3 regions of the Cutibacterium sp. LaCa_255 genome follow, and region 2 is predicted to be linked to each of the others. Evidence: riboswitches for the same ligand, from Rfam matches in the RefSeq annotation. Region 2 holds a riboswitch; each other region holds the start of a gene.
What was found. Region 2 has a riboswitch for cobalamin ahead of ACP8ML_RS01800 (FecCD family ABC transporter permease). Riboswitches for the same ligand answer to the same signal wherever they lie in the genome.
Positions count from the first base shown of each region.

Region 1 (5,756 bases), 330 kb from region 2:
AGGATTGTCACCGGCCTCAGGACGAGGGCCACCCCCACCATCGGGACGATCAGCAGTCCGGTGGCGACCAGGCCCGTCACCATGGCGAACCTCATTGGTGAGATGACGGTGATCCGTCGCACCTTGTCCTGAGTGGCCAGATCCATCCCGACGATGTCCAGACCCACCTCGACCGAGCGGCGGTCGAGAATTGCAGAGGCCTGATTGACGCCCACCGAGCAGGCCACCGTGGCGAAGGCGAAGACAATGAGTAGGATAGTGCCGGTCTGCAGGTCCTGCCCGATGATCTGGGCAGCCGGGTCGGCGCTGGTACCGTTGCCCGCCGCCTGCATCATGGCGGCCCCGGTTCCTGCGAGCATTCCCACCACGCACACCGCTCCCAGGGAGGCGACCTGGGTCCAGGCAGCCCGCGGGTTCTCCAGCACCTGACGGGCAGCGACCAGGTCGGTGGCAGTCCTGGCCTTGTTGAGGCGGTGCTTGAAGTACATCGACAACAGCTTAGGGCCGATGATGTTGGCGAGTTCGACGACGGCTGCCAGCAGGATGGCGAGGAAGACGTACACACCGACGACGCCGGTCTGACCTCCGAGGACGCTGAGTACAGCCTTCGAGGAGACGAGGACGAGGACGATGGCGCCCCCGATGGCCAGCCGAACCCATGACACCGAGCGGGGCTGACTGCGCATTCGCACCCCGAGGGGAGAGACGTCGACCCGTCTCAGACCAATGGCGGAGCTGATGAGGGCGAGGAGTACCAGGGCCAGGATGACCCCGGCCACCGGAGCGGGGCCGAGCAGGACCGAGCCCGCACCAATCTGGCTGCCGTTGAAGGACAGTCGTCCCAGTAGGGGCACGCAGATGAGGTAGCCGACGATGCCGAGCAGGGACCCGACGAGAGCCTGCAGGCCCGCCTCGACCAGGGTGACCACCCGCAGCAGATGGGATGACGCCCCGATGAGACGTAAGGAGGACAGCCGGTCGTCGCGACGTCGGGCGGACAACCGCGCGGCCGAGGAGGCCAGGGTCATCAGCGGCAACACCAGCAGGATGACGGCGATTGACGAGGTCAGCTTGTAGAAGGAGGCATTCTCACCGGGCAGGTGCCACATCATGACGGCACCGCCGGTGACGTCGAGGATGATCGTCGTGATGACCGCGAAGGCGACCACCGGCAGCCGCCAGGTCGAGTGATCAGCGGCCGAGGTGCGCAGGGTCATGCCGAGGATCGACGAGGTCGCCGGGCGTCCCGCTTTGGTCGTGAGCGGTTCGGGGACGGAGATCGACGGGATCTGCTGATCCGCGGTTCCCGGTTCAATGGTGGACTTCGTGGTCATGGTCACCACCTCCCGTCGGAATGACGCATCTCGTCGGAGACGATCCGGCCGTCCTGCAGGCGCAGGATGCGCTGACAGCGGCGGGCGACGCCCTCGTCATGGGTGACGACGATGAGGGTGCGTCCCCTCCCGGTCGTCGCCGAGAGCAGGATGGACATCACCTCGACAGCAGTGGCCGAGTCGAGGGCTCCGGTGGGCTCGTCGGCGAAGACGATCGCCGGGTCGATGACCTGGGATCGGGCGATGGCTACTCGCTGCGCCTGGCCGCCGGAGAGTTGACCGATGCGTCGATCCTCCATGCCTCCCAGTCCCATCGAGCTCAGCCACTGGACGGCGTACCCGACGGCCTGTGACCGAGAGGCGCCATTGAGCATGAGAGGCAGGGCGGTGTTCTCGACGGCGGTGAGCTCGGGGACGAGCATTCCCTGCTGGAAGACGAACCCGAGGGACTGGCGACGCAGCTGGGCCCGTCCCTCGCTGGAGAGACTCTCGACGTTGACGACGCGGTCGGGCAGACCCAGCTCGATGCTGCCGGAGTCGGCCGAGAGGATCCCGGACAGGCAGTGCAGCAGGGTGGTTTTTCCCGATCCGGACGGCCCCATGACGGCGACCGACTGGCCGGCCGGGATGGCGATGTCGACGTGGTCGAGGGCACGAGTCGTCCCGTAGGTCTTCGTCAGTCCCAGGGTGCGGAGGTGAGCGCCGGGGACGGGTTCGGCGACGGCGTGAGGGTTGGATCGGGTTGGCGTCAACATGTCATCCACCGTGCTGCCCGAGCCCCTCGTCGCGCATCGTGCTGGCGGTCGAATCGGAGCGTCCTCCCGTGGTAGGAGGATGGTGATGCCACAGGATTGGTCCCGATGAACATGGGAGGCGCCGATGAGGATCAGTGATTACTTCGGACTGTGGGAGAACGATAGGAGATCGGACCCCGCGCGCAGATCTTTGGAACAGGAAAAGGCGTTTTGGCATGGGCACGCAGCGGTCTACGACCAGCACGCAGGTTTGACGTGCAGTTCCCTGGCTCAGATCGGCACCGTGACCAGCATCGTCGAACCTGAGTCATCGATCCTTGACGTTGGCGGCGGAACCGGACGGTTCGCGATTCCGCTGGCACAACGCGGCTGCCGTGTGACTGTCGTAGACCGTTCAGAGGACATGCTCCGTGTGCTTTCGGAGAATGCTGAAGCCGAGGAAGTCAAGATCGAGACGATCCAGGGGCAATGGCCCATGGACACAGGAAGGGTTTTCGACACCGTTCTTGCTGCGTGGTCCTTGTACTGGGCCCTCGATCTGGCGGCGTCCTTGCGGGCATTGGTTCGGCAGGCTCGACGGCACGTCATCATTATTGACACCACTGGATCACCGACGGCCTGGGATCATGCCCTTGCAGCAGCACAGGGGGAAGATGTCCGTGTTTCACAGGCTCGCCATCTACTCCTTGCAGGTGGCCTCGCACAATTGGGGATTCCAGCAGAAATTAGAATTCTCGAGGAATATCGAGTTGTTTCTGAAGATGAATTGTACCATGAGGTCCAGACTCGAGGAGGTAATTTTTCCGAGGCGATCAGGATTATGGATTCCTATGCGATTGGATTCCCGCGCGGATGGAGGTGTAGACGCACAATTGGTCTGGTGCATGTAGATGCGAAGGGCCTTGTGGGGGCCCTGCCCGACATGCCTGTGTGAGGGGAGTGTCGATCAGTTCAAGGTCTTCATTGATAAGGTATGTGTATCGGTAACCTAAATGGGTGTGAGGGAACTCCGGTGTGATTCCGGGGCTGACGCGCAGCGGTGACGGTGACCGTCTCGGCGTATGCCACTGGGCCAGTGAGGCCTGGGAAGGTGCTGAAACGGGTTGAACCCCAGTCCGAAGACCTGCCGATGAAAATCCACTCGACACAAGCTCGCGTCATGGCTTTTGGTTGGAAACCCTTACGTGGGGCCCATCTGTGACCGTTGGCGTGGGAACGGAACGGAAGGACCATTGCGATGGCGCGAAGGTACACGCGGAGGGTCGCTCTTGTCGCTGCATTAGTGATTCCTGTCTCATTCATGGCTGGTTGTGGGAGCGCCGTCACGGAGCAGAACGCCTCGACGGCGTCGTCCCACGCAACCGGTTCGAAGGCCGGGCACACGTCATACCCGCTGACGGTGGAGAGCTGTGGGGTGAAGCAGACGTTCGATTCCGCCCCGACGCGCGCAGTGACATTGACGTCAACGGCGACTGAGACGATGCTCGAGCTAGGGCTGGAGAAGAGCATGGTCGGGACGGCGTACCAACGCACTCGCCCCATCGGTGCCCAATACAAGGAGGCCTACGACTCGGTGTCGGTTTTGGCCGCTGGGCAGCCTTCCATGGAGAAGCTTTTGTCCGTAAATCCTGATTTCGTGTATTCCGGGTACCCGGACGGTTTCTCAAGGAGCAACGGTCACACCCGGAAAGACCTACAGAAGATGGGGATCAAGACGCATCTCAGCCCTGTGGGATGCACCAATGAGGTCAAGGCCTTGGATGATGAGACCAAGGAGATCAGGACCATCGGCCAGATCTTCGATGTGAATGACCGAGCTGAGGCATCGATTCGAAAGTTCAACGACAAGGTCAATGCCGTCAAGAAGTCCGTGAAGGGGAAGGAGCGCCCCAAGGTGTTCCTCTACAACTCAGGTGAGGACGCCCCGACGACAGTTGGTGGGTGGGCCTATGCATCGGTGATGATCGATGCGGCGGGAGGCGAGAACATCTTCGCGAATGAACCGCTGCGGTGGGGAAAGATGTCGTGGGAGCAGGTTGCAAAGGCTGATCCAGACATGATTCTGATTTACGACTACAAGACCCCGAGTGTCGATCAGAAGATCAAGACGTTGAAGTCAATTCCGGCACTGAAGGACACCAAGGCCGTCAAGAACAATGCCTTCCCGGTGATCAGTCTCTCGTTGGCACAGCCCGGCCCGCGTTCGGCTGAAGGTATCGAGCAGCTTGCCAAGCAGTTCCACGGCTGATGATGGGTGCACGTGGTGGCATTGATGAGTCATCCACGGCTGTGAAACGGCAGGACGAACTCGTTGCTGTCCTCAATGCCCTTCCATCCGAGTCGGCATCTGTCGGGGAAGACAGGTGGCGTGGCGATTCGCATCGTGGACACCTGGTCATAGTCTTGTCCGTACTGGCCGTCACGTTGATTCTTGTCCTGGGACTCGCGCTGTCAATTGGCTCGGTTCATGTTCCCTTCGTCCAAGTATGGAAGGTCGTTGCGCACCGGGCTCTGCCGGCAGGTGTCGTCACCGTTGATTGGACTGCGTCGATCGACAGGATCGTTGCTGATGTCCGGCTTCCTCGTGTGCTCCTGGCGGCAGTCGCAGGGATGGCGCTGACCACTGTCGGCACAGTCGTGCAGGCGCTGCTTCGCAACCCACTGGCGAGCCCCACGGTGCTCGGCGTGTCGTCGGGAGCTGCAACCGGAGCCATTACCGTCATGCGGTTTGGTCTGCTCCTCGGTGGTGCGGTCTCTCTCGGGTTGGCCGCGTTCGCAGGCGCGTTCCTGACGCTTCTACTCGTCTTGGTGATCGCCAGACGGAGGCAAACCCTTTCTGCAGGAACGTTGGTTCTCACCGGCATGGCGGTTTCGGCCCTGTTGTCGGCAGTCAACAACTTCATGGTTCTGACCTCCCCGGATCCGCAACTGGCGTCGCAAGTCCTCTTTTGGAGTCTCGGAGGCTTCGGGGCCGCCAAGTGGGAGAACCTTCCCGTCCCCACCCTCGTCCTCGCTGTGGGAATGCTCTTATGCCTGGCTGAGGCGTCAAATCTCAACCTCCTTCTTGGTGGGGAAGGGACAGCGGGTTCTCTCGGCCTGGACGTTGATCGGTTCCGAACCTGGATGTTCGTTGTGGCAGCTGCAATTGTCGGTGTGACAGTTGCGGTGTGTGGCGTCATAGGATTCGTCGGCCTGGTGATGCCGCACATTACGAGGATGCTGGTTGGCGCAGATCACCGCCGAACCCTTCCCGTAGGACTGCTTCTGGGTGCGATTTTCACCGTGCTGGCGGATGTTGGGGCGCGGATGGCCATTGAGCCGCAGGAATTGCCGGTAGGTATTGTGACCGCGCTTGTCGGGGCTCCATTCTTCCTGTTCCTGTTGCGACGCACCTTGGGGGAGACGTCATGATCGTCAGTGGTGCAGAACTGGTGGTCGCGGGCCTGGGTGTCGACATCGAGGGGCGCCACATCGTCCAGGATGTCGACTTCGTCGCCCACCCCGGTCAGGTGGTGGGGATCCTCGGCCCCAATGGGAGCGGCAAGTCGACGATGCTGCGCTCAATCTTCCACTCGAGACGCCCTACGAAGGGGACGGTGACCGTCGATGGTGTCGATGTCTGGGCGCGAGACACGAAGTGGTCCTCCCGGCACATTTCGGTGGTTCT
Region 1 covers NZ_CP190956.1:84,369-90,124, forward strand. Annotated here, with positions in the region: gene ACP8ML_RS00370 (FtsX-like permease family protein) at 1-1,334, opposite strand, end outside; gene ACP8ML_RS00375 (ABC transporter ATP-binding protein) at 1,337-2,089, opposite strand; gene ACP8ML_RS00380 (class I SAM-dependent methyltransferase) at 2,214-3,023, shown strand; cobalamin riboswitch at 3,054-3,234, shown strand; gene ACP8ML_RS00385 (ABC transporter substrate-binding protein) at 3,504-4,337, shown strand; gene ACP8ML_RS00390 (FecCD family ABC transporter permease) at 4,337-5,500, shown strand; gene ACP8ML_RS00395 (ABC transporter ATP-binding protein) at 5,497-5,756, shown strand, end outside.
Region 1: another riboswitch for cobalamin. It lies ahead of ACP8ML_RS00385 (ABC transporter substrate-binding protein); the one in region 2 lies ahead of ACP8ML_RS01800 (FecCD family ABC transporter permease).

Region 2 (5,756 bases):
ACGTCGCGGTGGGAATCGTCACCGCAATCATCGGAGCTCCGGTGTTCATCGCCCTGATCCGTTGCCGGGAGGTGAGACAACGATGAGCGCGCTTGCTCTCGTGCGGCAGGGGCGACGGCACCGCCGCCTGCGTCGTGGTCTGGTCGTGACCATCTTGTCGGTGGCAACTGTCGCCGCTTTCATTGCCAGCCTGTGCCTTGGCGAGCAGATGTACTCGCCGTCACAAGTCGTCGACGCTCTCCGCGGGCAGGTCGGCCCGGCATCCTTCATCATCGGTGACCTCCGTCTCCCACGCACCATTGCCGGACTTCTCTGTGGCGCTGCATTTGGCCTTGTCGGAGCATTGTTCCAGGCCCTGCTGCGCAACACGTTGGCAAGCCCTGACGTCATCGGGATCACGGCCGGGGCCAACACTGCCGCGGTAGCTGGAATCATCGTGCTCGGATGGTCCGGCCTGCAGCTGACGTGTCTGGCCGTCGCGGGAGCGATCGTAACGGCCGGCATCGTCGTCGGGCTTGCGCGCCACGACACATCAGGTGGCGAGCGGCTCATCCTCATGGGCATTGCGACGGGGGCTATGGCGACCGCAGGGACGATGTGGCTGATGGTCCGCGCCGATCCCAATGATGCGGCTGGGGCTGCTCGTTGGCTCGCGGGCAACCTTGCCGTGGCTTCCGCTGACCAATCCGCCACTCTCGCCGTCGTCCTTGTCATCGGCCTACCGGTGCTGCTGGCCAACTCTCGCCACCTCGGGACCATGGACGTGGGGGATGACCTGGCCACCGGGCTGGGGGTACACGTGGAGCGGACTCGTGCTCTGCTCATGATCGTCGGGGTCATCGTGCTGGCCTGCGCCACTGCCGTTGCAGGACCGATCGCCTTCGTGTCGCTGATGTGCGGACCGATTGCATTTCGACTGTGTGGCCCAGGAGATGCCCCACTCATGGCCTCCGCGCTCACTGGATCGGTCCTGGTACTGGTGTGCGACTTCGTCGGCGCCAACCTCATGTCACACACCTATCCGGTGGGGCTGGTCACCGGGATTCTGGGCGGGGTGTACCTGCTCATCGTCATGGCTCGTCAGTCTCGAAAGGAGAGTGCGTGAGAACCAGTCATCATCTGAAGGCCGACGCGGTATCGGTTGGGTACGGAGACCGCGCCGTCCTGGACCACCTCGACCTCAGCATCCCGACCGGAAGGATCGGGGCAATCATTGGCCCGAACGGTTGTGGCAAATCCACCCTGTTACGGACGATGACACGCTTGATCCGCCCCAGCAGCGGTCAGGTCGTCCTGGACGGTCAGGAGCTCCCCACTGTGCCGACCCGGCAACTCGCCCGTGTCGTCGGGTTGTTGCCGCAGTCCCCGACAGCTCCGACGACGATCACCGTCGCAGATCTGGTGGCGCGCGGACGCGCTCCTCACCAAGGAATTTTCGGACGATGGACCACCGCCGATGAGCAGGCGGTGGCGTCGGCGCTGGAACGCACTGGAATCGTCGAGCTGGCCCGACGACCGGTTGACGAGCTGTCCGGAGGTCAGCGCCAGCGAGTGTGGATCGCCATGGCCTTGGCCCAGAACACCGACGTGCTCTTCCTCGACGAACCGACGACCTACCTTGATCTGGCCCATCAGATCGACGTTCTCAGCTTGTTGCGTGACCTCAACCGCCGTGACGGGGTGACGATCGTCATGGTGCTCCATGACATCAACATGGCGGCGCGCTACTGCGACTGGTTAGTGGCCATGCGTGACGGGGAGATTCGAGCGAACGGAACCCCCACCGAGGTCATCACCGCCGACGTCATGCGAGAAGTCTTTGGCCTGCACACGCACATCATCCATGCCCCGGATGTCGGGACGCCCATCGTCATCCCGATCGACACCGTGGGGGTCGATGACGGCTGACTCGCGAGAAGCCCTCCATGGTGCGTCACTGACGTCGGGCCCTCGCCGATGGGTATGGCATCGACCGTCGCCACATCGCCTTCATGAGGTACTGGAGACAGGACAACGCTGCGATGTGAGGGTAACCGAATTCCATTTGTGAGGCACGGCTAAGATGACTGCGTCCGGCGTAGGGAACCCCGTGTGAATCGGGGGCTGACGCGCAGCGGTAAGGCGGACGAACGGGCAGACAAGCCACTGGGAAACCGGGAAGGCGCCCGTTCGGTTGAGGCCAAGTCCGAAAACCTCCTGGACCGTATCTGACCGACGGCCGCGCGATTCGGCCCTGACGAGGACGGCTTTCCCTTGGCTCGACTCCTTCACCGCCGTACCCCGGCTCACTTCTTCCTACTCGTGACTCTCCTCGTGCTCACGCCGGTACTCTCGATTGCCTTTGGTGCCGCACCGGTACCCATCGGTCAGGTCTTGGGGGTACTCGCCGACCATTGTGGCATTCCCATTCACGTGACCTGGGACTCCATTACCGACGCGATCGTCTGGCAGAACCGCATGCCTCGCATCGTCACCGGGCTCGGCGTCGGCGCGACCCTCGGTGTCGCCGGAGTCGCCCTCCAAGCCGTGGTTCGCAACCCCCTCGCTGAGCCCTACGTACTTGGTGTGAGCGCGGGAGCCTCCTCGGGAGCTGCCGCGGCGATCATCATCGTCGGCGTCACCTCATCATTCGCAGTAGCCGGCATGGCCTTCCTGGGAGCGCTGCTGTCGACCGCGATCGTGCTGTTCATGGGCGGCGGCCGGAACTCGTCGACGCTGCGTCTCGTCCTCGCCGGTCTCGCGGTGGGATTCATCTTTCAAGCCGTCACCAATTTCATCATCTTCTCCTCCGACTCGGCCGAGACTGCACGCGCGGTGATGTTCTGGACCCTCGGTGACCTGTCTCGAGCCAGCTGGGGGCAGGGATGGACGAACGTTGTCGTCGCGATCGTTCTGACTGTACTGCTGTGGGCATGTGCCCCATGGCTCGACGCGTTGGCGTCTGGGGATTCCACGGCCACCGCGGTCGGGATCGACCCGACCGTCATCCGTGTGCTGCTTCTCGTCCCCGTATCGGCTGGGGTGGCCACGGCGGTGGCTATCTCCGGCGGCATCGGTTTCGTCGGACTGGTCATCCCCCACCTCATGCGATCCTTCATCGGTCATGGCCACCGTCGGTTGGTGGTCTCCTCAGCGATAGCCGGAGCCATCTTCCTGATGTGGGCCGACACCTTCTCACGCACCGTGTTCAGCCCAGCCGAACTGCCCATCGGAGTCATCACGGGTCTGCTCGGCGCGCCGTTCCTCCTCGTGTTGGTGCGACGGGAGGCGATGGCATGATCACCGCTTCCGACTTAGTCATTCACCGAGGACAGCGGGTTGTCCTCGACGGCGTCGATCTTTCAGCGGATCAGGGCGTGACCATCGGGGTCGTCGGCTCCAATGGCGCAGGAAAGTCAACCTTGTTGTCTGCGCTGTACCGCAACGTCGCGATTGCCTCCGGACGAGTCACCGTCAGCGACCATGATCTCTCAGCCATGAATCGCCGCGAGATTGCGCGCGAGGTCGCCGTCGTCTCTCAGATTCCCGATCAAGCCCTGCCGCTGACGGTTCGCGACACCGTCTCCCTGGGACGACTCCCCCACCGATCGCTCATGGGATACGGGGATGCGACCGATCGTGACATCGTCGACAATGCCCTGACGAGAACGGACCTGACAGGTCTCGCGGATCGACTCGTCACCCAGTTGTCCGGCGGGGAACGTCAGAGGGTTCTCGTCGCCCGAGCCATCGCCCAGCAGGCCGGCCATCTGCTGCTCGACGAGCCCACCAATCACCTCGACATCGGCCATCAGTTCGCCCTGCTCGACCTCGTCAAAACCATTGACGCCACCACCGTGATCGTGCTCCATGACCTCAACCTGGCAGCTCGAGCATGCGACCGACTGGTGTTGCTTGATCAAGGCCGCCTCGTCGCCTCCGGCCCTTGTGAGGAGGTCCTGCAACCCGATCTGCTGTCGCGAATCTACCGGGTCGACGTGGACCGCATTTCCCACGACGGACACATCCATCTTCTGTTCAACCCACCACGATGAAGGAGAACACCATGTCAGCCCTCCGCACCCGCCGCACGACTCGCGCAGCGGCGGCAACCCTCGCGGGACTGTGCGCCCTGTCCATGAGCGCCTGCGCTGGTTCCTCAACCGATAAGTCCTCTCCGTCGGCCTCGGCGTCCTCGGCACTGCCCAGGACGGTCTTGAGCTGCACCGAGAAGCTCAGCTTCACCGATTCCCCCAAGCGGGTCATCATGCTGGGAGACATCGATGCCTCGACCATGGCTGCCCTCGGCGTACTTGACCACGTCATTGGTCGCGCCGGGCAGATCAAGGAAGACGCCTTTGACGCCGGCACGCTTGCCAAGATCAAGGCCATTCCGCAGATCGCCTCCCAGGAGCTCGACACCGGCGGCGCGAAGGTGTCCACCGAGACCATCCTCAACCAGCATGCGGATCTGGTCATCGGCTACGACACCGGCGTCGACCGCGCAGCTCTGCGCAAGGCCGGAGTCAAGACGTACAGCCCTGACGCCATGTGTCCTGACAAGGCTCCCGCATCACCGGCCACCTTCTCCCTCGTCACCCAGGAGGTGACGAAAATCGGAAACATCTTCAACGTCGCGGACAAGGCCAAGGAGGTCAACAAAAACCTCGAGGGCAAGATCAAGAAGATCGAGTCCCAGGCAGGATCGGGTACCAAGGACGGTGCAGCTGCCCTGTACATCACTCCTGGTAGCACCGAGTTCTACACCTACGGATCGTCCAGCATGGTTCAGCCCATTCTGGACGCGAACGGATTGAAGAACCTCTACGGCAACAACTCCAAACGCGTCTTCGACGCCTCCATGGAGGACGTGTTGCACAAGAACCCGAAATGGATAGTGCTACTTGCCGGTACCGGAGATGCCTCGAAGGTTGAGTCAACATTCCTCGGCTTCAAGGGAGCCAAGGAACTCGACGCCGTCAAGAATGGTCACGTTGTCGTGCTGCCGTTCTCTCTGATTGATCCACCGTCCCCGTCGTCCATCACGGGCGTCGAGAAGCTGCACGAGCTCATGGCGGAAAAGTGACCTCACTGACACCACGACAACTTCTACAGGCATGGGACGCCCAGCAGAAGATGTACATCGAGTTCCGCGAGAATCGCACCCGCTGCATGATGGACATCCTGGCCGGGCTGGCCAAGAAACTCGACCACCCATTGCGCGTCCTCGACGTGTGCTGTGGACCTGGATCCTTGTCAAACGCCGTCACACAGAGATTTGGTGACGCCAGCTGTGTGGGGATCGATCGCGACCCGGTGCTCATGCGGTTGTTCCGCGAGACGACGCCACACCCGGATCGAATTGAGATCGTCGATGTCGACCTACGGGAGCCCGGATGGGCGGCCCGGTGGGCTGAGGAACCCTTTGATGCCGCTGTCAGCGCGACGGCCCTGCACTGGTTCGAGCCCGATGAGTTGACGAGGGTGCACCAGGACATCGCCTCGGTGCTGACCCCTGGCGGGATCCTGCTCAATGCCGATCATCTCTTCTTCGACAAGGCCACTGAGCCTTTCCTGGCTGAATTGGCCCCGGCAGAACGAGACCGCACCGAGGCTCAGATGCGAGACGACGGGGCAATGTCCTGGCAGGAATGGTGGGACGCAGCCTTGGCCATGCCTGGATGGGAGTCCGAGGCCGAGGAGTTCCGACGCCGTTGGGCGGACAAGGACATCTCTCGGAAGGTCAGCGCCGAGTTCCATCTCGCCTCGATGCGCGC
Region 2 covers NZ_CP190956.1:415,600-421,355, reverse strand. Annotated here, with positions in the region: gene ACP8ML_RS01815 (FecCD family ABC transporter permease) at 1-86, shown strand, start outside; gene ACP8ML_RS01810 (FecCD family ABC transporter permease) at 83-1,105, shown strand; gene ACP8ML_RS01805 (ABC transporter ATP-binding protein) at 1,102-1,908, shown strand; cobalamin riboswitch at 2,057-2,215, shown strand; gene ACP8ML_RS01800 (FecCD family ABC transporter permease) at 2,254-3,279, shown strand; gene ACP8ML_RS01795 (ABC transporter ATP-binding protein) at 3,276-4,034, shown strand; gene ACP8ML_RS01790 (ABC transporter substrate-binding protein) at 4,046-5,065, shown strand; gene ACP8ML_RS01785 (class I SAM-dependent methyltransferase) at 5,062-5,756, shown strand, end outside.

Region 3 (5,756 bases), 770 kb from region 2:
ACTGGCAGGACTCGCACTGCAGGCGTTCCTGGGGGTCCACCGGGCAGGAGGTGCCGTCGACGAGATCGAGGGCCATGACGGGTTCGGCGTCGAGTGCCTCGGTCAGGGGCTTTTCAATGGTCGTGGTGCTGGTGTCACGTCGTGCTGCGGTGGCGAATCCACGACGAGGACCGTTGCGATGTCCGGCAGCCTTGTTGACCGCCACCGTTGACTGCTCGGCGGTGTGACGGGGCAGCATGTGGAGGTAGTAGGTCGTCTTGACGCCCATCCGCCATGCTGCGGTGTAGAGGTCCTCCATGTCACCGACCGACCGGGAGGCCAGGTAGATGTTGCGGCTGATGGCCTGGTCCACCCACTTCTGCGCCCTGGCGGCCACGTTGAGGTAGGCCATTGGATCCAGGGTGAAGGAGGTGCGGTACAGACGTCGCAGAGATGCCGGGATGGCCTCGATCTCGCTGGGATCCCCCTGACGGCGCAGCAATTCCTCGCGCACCTTCTCCCACAGCCCGAGGTCCTTGAGGTCGGCCACCAGGTTGCGGTTGACCTCGAGGAACTTCCCGGCCGAGGTGGCTCGGGAGAACATCTGGGAGAACTGCGGGTCCAGACCCGGCGTCGTGCCAGCGACCAGGCCGATCGACGCGGTCGGGGCGATGGCCATCAGAGTGGCGTTGCGCATTCCGCGACTCACCTTGGTACGCAGCCCGTCCCAGTCCATCCTCGTCACCCGGTCGACATCAACGGGAATGCCACGGTCGCGCTCCAGGAGAGCCAGGGTGTCGACCGGGACCATCCCCTTCGACCAGCCGGATCCTGCGAACATCGGGTACGAGCCACGCTCGGTGGCCAGATCAGCGGAGGTGTCGATGGCGTGCCAGCTGATGAATTCAATGACCCGGTCGACGATCTCGCAGGCCTCGGGGGAGTCGTAAGGAATCCGCACCTGCTCGAGCATGTCCGTCAGCCCCATGACGCCCAGGCCGATGGCCCGGTTCTCCACGTTGGATCGCTCGGCCTGAGGCACCGCCGAAGCGGTGATGTCGACGAGGTTGTCGAGGTGGCGCACCGCCAGCCGAGTGGTGGCGGCCAGTTGGTTCCAGTCGATGCGACGTTTCCCGCGCGGCCCGACGAGGTGTCCGGCGAGGTTGACCGAAGCCAGGTTGCACACCGAGGTGTGGTCGCGGTCCTGGGGCAGGCAGATCTCGGTGCACAGATTCGAGGAGTGGATCGTCCCGGTGTTGCTGTTCAACGCGCGGGTATTGACGCTGTCCTTCCACGTCAACCACGGGTGGGATGTCGTCTGCAGGCTCACCAGGATGGCTCGGAACTGTTCGCGGGCCGTGGTGCGGTGGAAACGCTTGATGTGGCCGGCCTCGGCCTCGGCGATGTAGTGGGCGTAACGCTTCGAGAAGGCCGACCCGGTGAGCTCGGTGAGATCGGGGGTCTCGGCGGGGTCGAAGAGGTACCAGTCCTCGTCCTTGGCGACGCGTTTCATGAACTCGTCGGAGATCCACACCGCGGTGTCGGCGGTGCGGGTCCGCCGGTACGGGTCACCGGAGTTCTGCCGCAGATCGAGGAACTGCGGGAAGTCCATGTGCCAGTTCTCCATGTAGAAGCACAGTGCGCCGAGCTTTTTGCCTCCGCGGGAGACGGCCCGCAGCGTCGAGTCGATGGTGTGCATGAAGGGGATCGGACCGGTCGACGCAGTGTTGTCGGAGCGAATAGGTGACCCCTCGCAGCGCAGGTCGGACATCGACAGCCCGATGCCGCCGGTGCCCTTGGTGATCCACATGACGTCACGGATCGTCCGGGCGATGTGCTCCAAATCGTCCTCGGTGCGCATGACAAAGCAGTTGGACAGCTGACCAGCCGGGGTGCCCGCGTTGACAAGGGTGGATCCAGCCGCGAGATGACGCAGGTTACTCATCGAGTCGTAGAGGGCGAGGGCAGAGGAGGTGGGATCGTCCTCGGTGAGGCTGAGCCCCATCGCCACGCGCATCCAGAAGTACTGCGGTACTTCCAACGCTCGCTGGTCGGGGGTACGCAACAGGTAACGGTTGACCATGGTGCGCACGCCGGTGAAGCCGATGAGGTCGTCACGGATGGGATCAAGGGCCGTGGCGAGGGCGTCGAGGTCGAAGAGCCGCCCCAGTCGCTCGTCGAGGTGGCCGTCGGCGACGAGTTTGTCGATCGTGCGCGGGAAGCAGGCATGATGGAGGTCTCGCACCCGCTCTGGGCCGGCGTCACCGAGACCGTCGTGGGTGTCGTCGAACACCTCCTTGTACAGCTTCTTGACGGCGATTCGGCTAGCAATGGTGTCGAAGGCGGGGTCGTCCTTGGCATTGCCCAGAGCCACCTGGATGACGGCCTCGTCCAGGGCGTCGGTGGTGATCCCGTCGAACAGGGTGATCTCCACCTCGGCCTGCAGCAGGGTTGCCCGGGCAACGGCGTCGTCGAGCCCACGGGCTGAGTCAATGATGGATGCAGCGACTTCGTTGCCGTCGTAGGGGGCCAGGGATCCGTCGCGCTTGCGGACGCGGATGGTCGAGATGGGGTCGGCGCTCATTGCAATTCCTCCGTGCGATGCCGTAGGCACGCGATCGGGCGGAATGCGGCGGGGACACTGGTCCCCATGAACGCTGCGACACTTCCCGCGAGATCGCGAACCGGGCCCCGCGGTTGCGGGACCACACCTGGCAGGTCTTCGGACTCACGAGCACTTGTTGCCTACTGGCCGTCGCTTCCCATGCCGAAGCACAGTGCATGATGACGGCGGTCGTTCTCGTACACCGCTGCGGGGCAGCTCCGGATTCTCACCGGATTCCCTCTTGGCCCGTGCGAACACGGGAACCATGTGCACTCGCCACTATATGAACGCTGATCAATAAGAGTCAACACAAGATGTAGGGGCATTGAGCGTGTTGGACGTCTCACGGACGCACACCATGACGGCCCCCTGACGGCCGGCGGATTCAGGACACCGAACACGCCGCCGTCACCGGGCTTCGTCGAGCGTCAGAAACGCTGAAACTCTCGACGTCCTCAGCGCCACGCTCCCCGGAATCTCGCCGGATGCCACGGGGCGTCCTCGTTGGGAACTCCCAACTCGTGGGCGGCGCGCAATGGCCAGTTGGTGTCCCGCAGAGCTGCCCGTCCGATCATGATGGCGTCGGCACTGCCCTTCTGGAGCAGCTCCTCGGCCAACTCTGCGGTCCAGATCATGCCGACGGTGGCGGTGGGAATCCCGGCCTCGGCGCGCACTCGAGCCGCCAAGTCAGCCTGGTAGGCCGGGGCGACGGGGATCGGTGCGGACGAGTTGCCGCCCGAGGAGGCGTCGAGGAGATCGACTCCGGCCTCCGCGAAACGACGCGACAGCTCGACAGAATCGTCGACCTGCCAGCCGTCTTCCCGCCAGTCGGTGACAGATAGACGCGCCAACAGGGGCATGTCGTCGGGAATCGCACCGCGCACGGCCGTCGCAACCTCCAACGGCAGGCGGACGCGTCCGTCGAAGTCACCGCCCCAGTCGTCGGTGCGGGTGTTGGACAGCGGCGAGTAAAACTGGTGCAGCAGATAACCGTGGGCGCTGTGAAGTTCGACGGCGTCGAATCCAGCGTCCACAGCACGCGCGGCGGCGGCGCGGAAGTCGTCGACGACCTTCTCGATGCCGTTCTCGTCAAGGGCGTTGACGGGCAGGCCGACGTACTGCTTGCCGTCAGCAGGGGCGGTGGTCGGACCGACGGGAATCCAGCCGCCGTGCTCGGGAGGCACCACCTCGCCCTGGAACCCCGGCCACCACTTCTCGGTGGAGGCCTTCCGGCCGGCGTGACCGAGCTGCACGGCGATCTTGCCACCAAGCTCGTGGACGGCATCAGTGACGGTGCGCCAGGCAGCCACTTGGTCGTCATTCCACAACCCGGTGTCAGCAGGGCTGATGCGGCCTTCGGGGCTGACCGCGGTGGCCTCGGCGACGATGAGGCCGAAGCCACCAGCGGCAAAGGACCCGTAATGGACGAGATGCCAGGTGCCCGGGATCCCGTCGTGAGAATCCACCGCGTACTGGCACATCGGTGGTACCCAGGCGCGGTTGCGAACTGTCAGGCTACGGAGAGTGAGGGGCTGGAACAGCAGAGGTGACTTCATGACTCCATGACACCACGCGTTTCAACCGTCATCCCGTCAATCTCGACCGTCAGCCAGGTTGGCAGCCGTGTCAGACGTGGTGGTGGTAATTCGGCTTCCACTCGCGCACTGAGGTCACCTGGACAGCCGTCTTGGGGTAGGGGTCAGCCTCCAGCAAATGATCGAGAACATCGCGGTCAGGCACGGTGTAGATGAGCACCGCTCCGCTGCCGTCAGCCAACGGGCCGGCATTGACGAGCTGGCCACGTTCGCGCATGACATCAAGGTTCTCCAGATGGGCCGGGCGCGCGGCCATGCGCTCCTCGGAATGGGCGGGATCATAATGGGTTTCGACGATGAAAACTGCCATGACTCAATGCTATTGGGACATCGACCGGAACTGAAGCGTTGAGAGGGCGTCGGACGTTGACGCGTCATTGTGCGGCATGGGATGCCCTGGGATGCCGCCACGGTGTCGGTGCTTGTCAAATGACGTTTCGGGAAATCAGGGTGGCAAACGTGCGCGGAACCGTCCCACGACGGGAACATTGGGCGCTCAAGATTTTGACACCAGCTCAGCCAACGGTGCACCAGCCGGTCGCAGCCGCGGTGGTGTCGTTGGCCCCAGCACGGATGAACTTGCGAGTCTGGTTGTTCGACAGCGCGTACCCGGTCTGCGGCTGGGCGGTGGACCGGGCGAAGATCGTGCCGGCGACCTTGCCGTCCGTCGTCAGCAGTGGCCCACCCGAGTTGCCCGGACGTACCGTGCCGCGCAGCGAGAGGATCTCGCGGACGACGGTGTCGGTGCCGTAGATGTTCTCACCGCGAGCCATGATCGACCCACGCACGGTGGCGGCCTCGAGGGTGTACGGACCATCAAGTGGGAATCCGGCGACGACCGTCGGATCACCATCCTTGACAGCCGACGCCATTGTCAAGGCTGGGGCATGAAGGTCGGGAACCGCCAACACCGCCAGGTCCATGTCCGGGTCGTAGGAGACGACGCGGGCTTGCAGTCGAGCCCCAGATCCGCCCACCTGCACGGTGACCTGGTTGGACCCGGCGACGACATGGGCGTTCGTCACCACCCGGTGGCGAGAACTCACCCATCCGGTGCCCTCGGAGGCCCGATCACACCGTGGTGCCCGCGACCGCACCTTGACGATGGATTGAGCTGCGCGCCGCACTCCAGGAGTAGTGACGGTCTCGTCGTCGGGAGCCGGTGCGGGCAGGCTGGGAGCTTCGTCGGCGAAGACCTTCGGGAAGGTGTCAGCAGCTCGGCCGACCAGCCGGGCAGCGGCCTCGTTGACCTCATCCGGGATGACGCGATTGGTCTGGGTGATGACGGATGACTCGTCGATGGCCTCGGTCCATGACGGCGGCAGGATGGGGGAGAGGGCTGTTGCCGCCACCGTGACGACAAGTGCGGTTGCGATGACGTTGAGCACTGAGCCGCCGAAACGGTCCACGTTGCCCAACCCCACCGAGTTGAATGCGCGGTGGATGTGTTGGGCGATGTGGACGCAGATGCCCTGAATGATCTCGGCAATGACGAGGGTGATGCACACCCGCACCGCACCTGCGGCCAGCCAGGTCCAATTCTCGTCGAAGAACTGGGCAGCGACGATGCCGGAGGT
Region 3 covers NZ_CP190956.1:2,418,838-2,424,593, reverse strand. Annotated here, with positions in the region: gene ACP8ML_RS11030 (ribonucleoside-diphosphate reductase subunit alpha) at 1-2,563, opposite strand, end outside; cobalamin riboswitch at 2,676-2,867, opposite strand; gene ACP8ML_RS11025 (NADH:flavin oxidoreductase/NADH oxidase) at 3,040-4,140, opposite strand; gene ACP8ML_RS11020 (YciI family protein) at 4,211-4,489, opposite strand; gene ACP8ML_RS11015 (MarP family serine protease) at 4,695-5,756, opposite strand, start outside.
Region 3: another riboswitch for cobalamin. It lies ahead of ACP8ML_RS11030 (ribonucleoside-diphosphate reductase subunit alpha); the one in region 2 lies ahead of ACP8ML_RS01800 (FecCD family ABC transporter permease).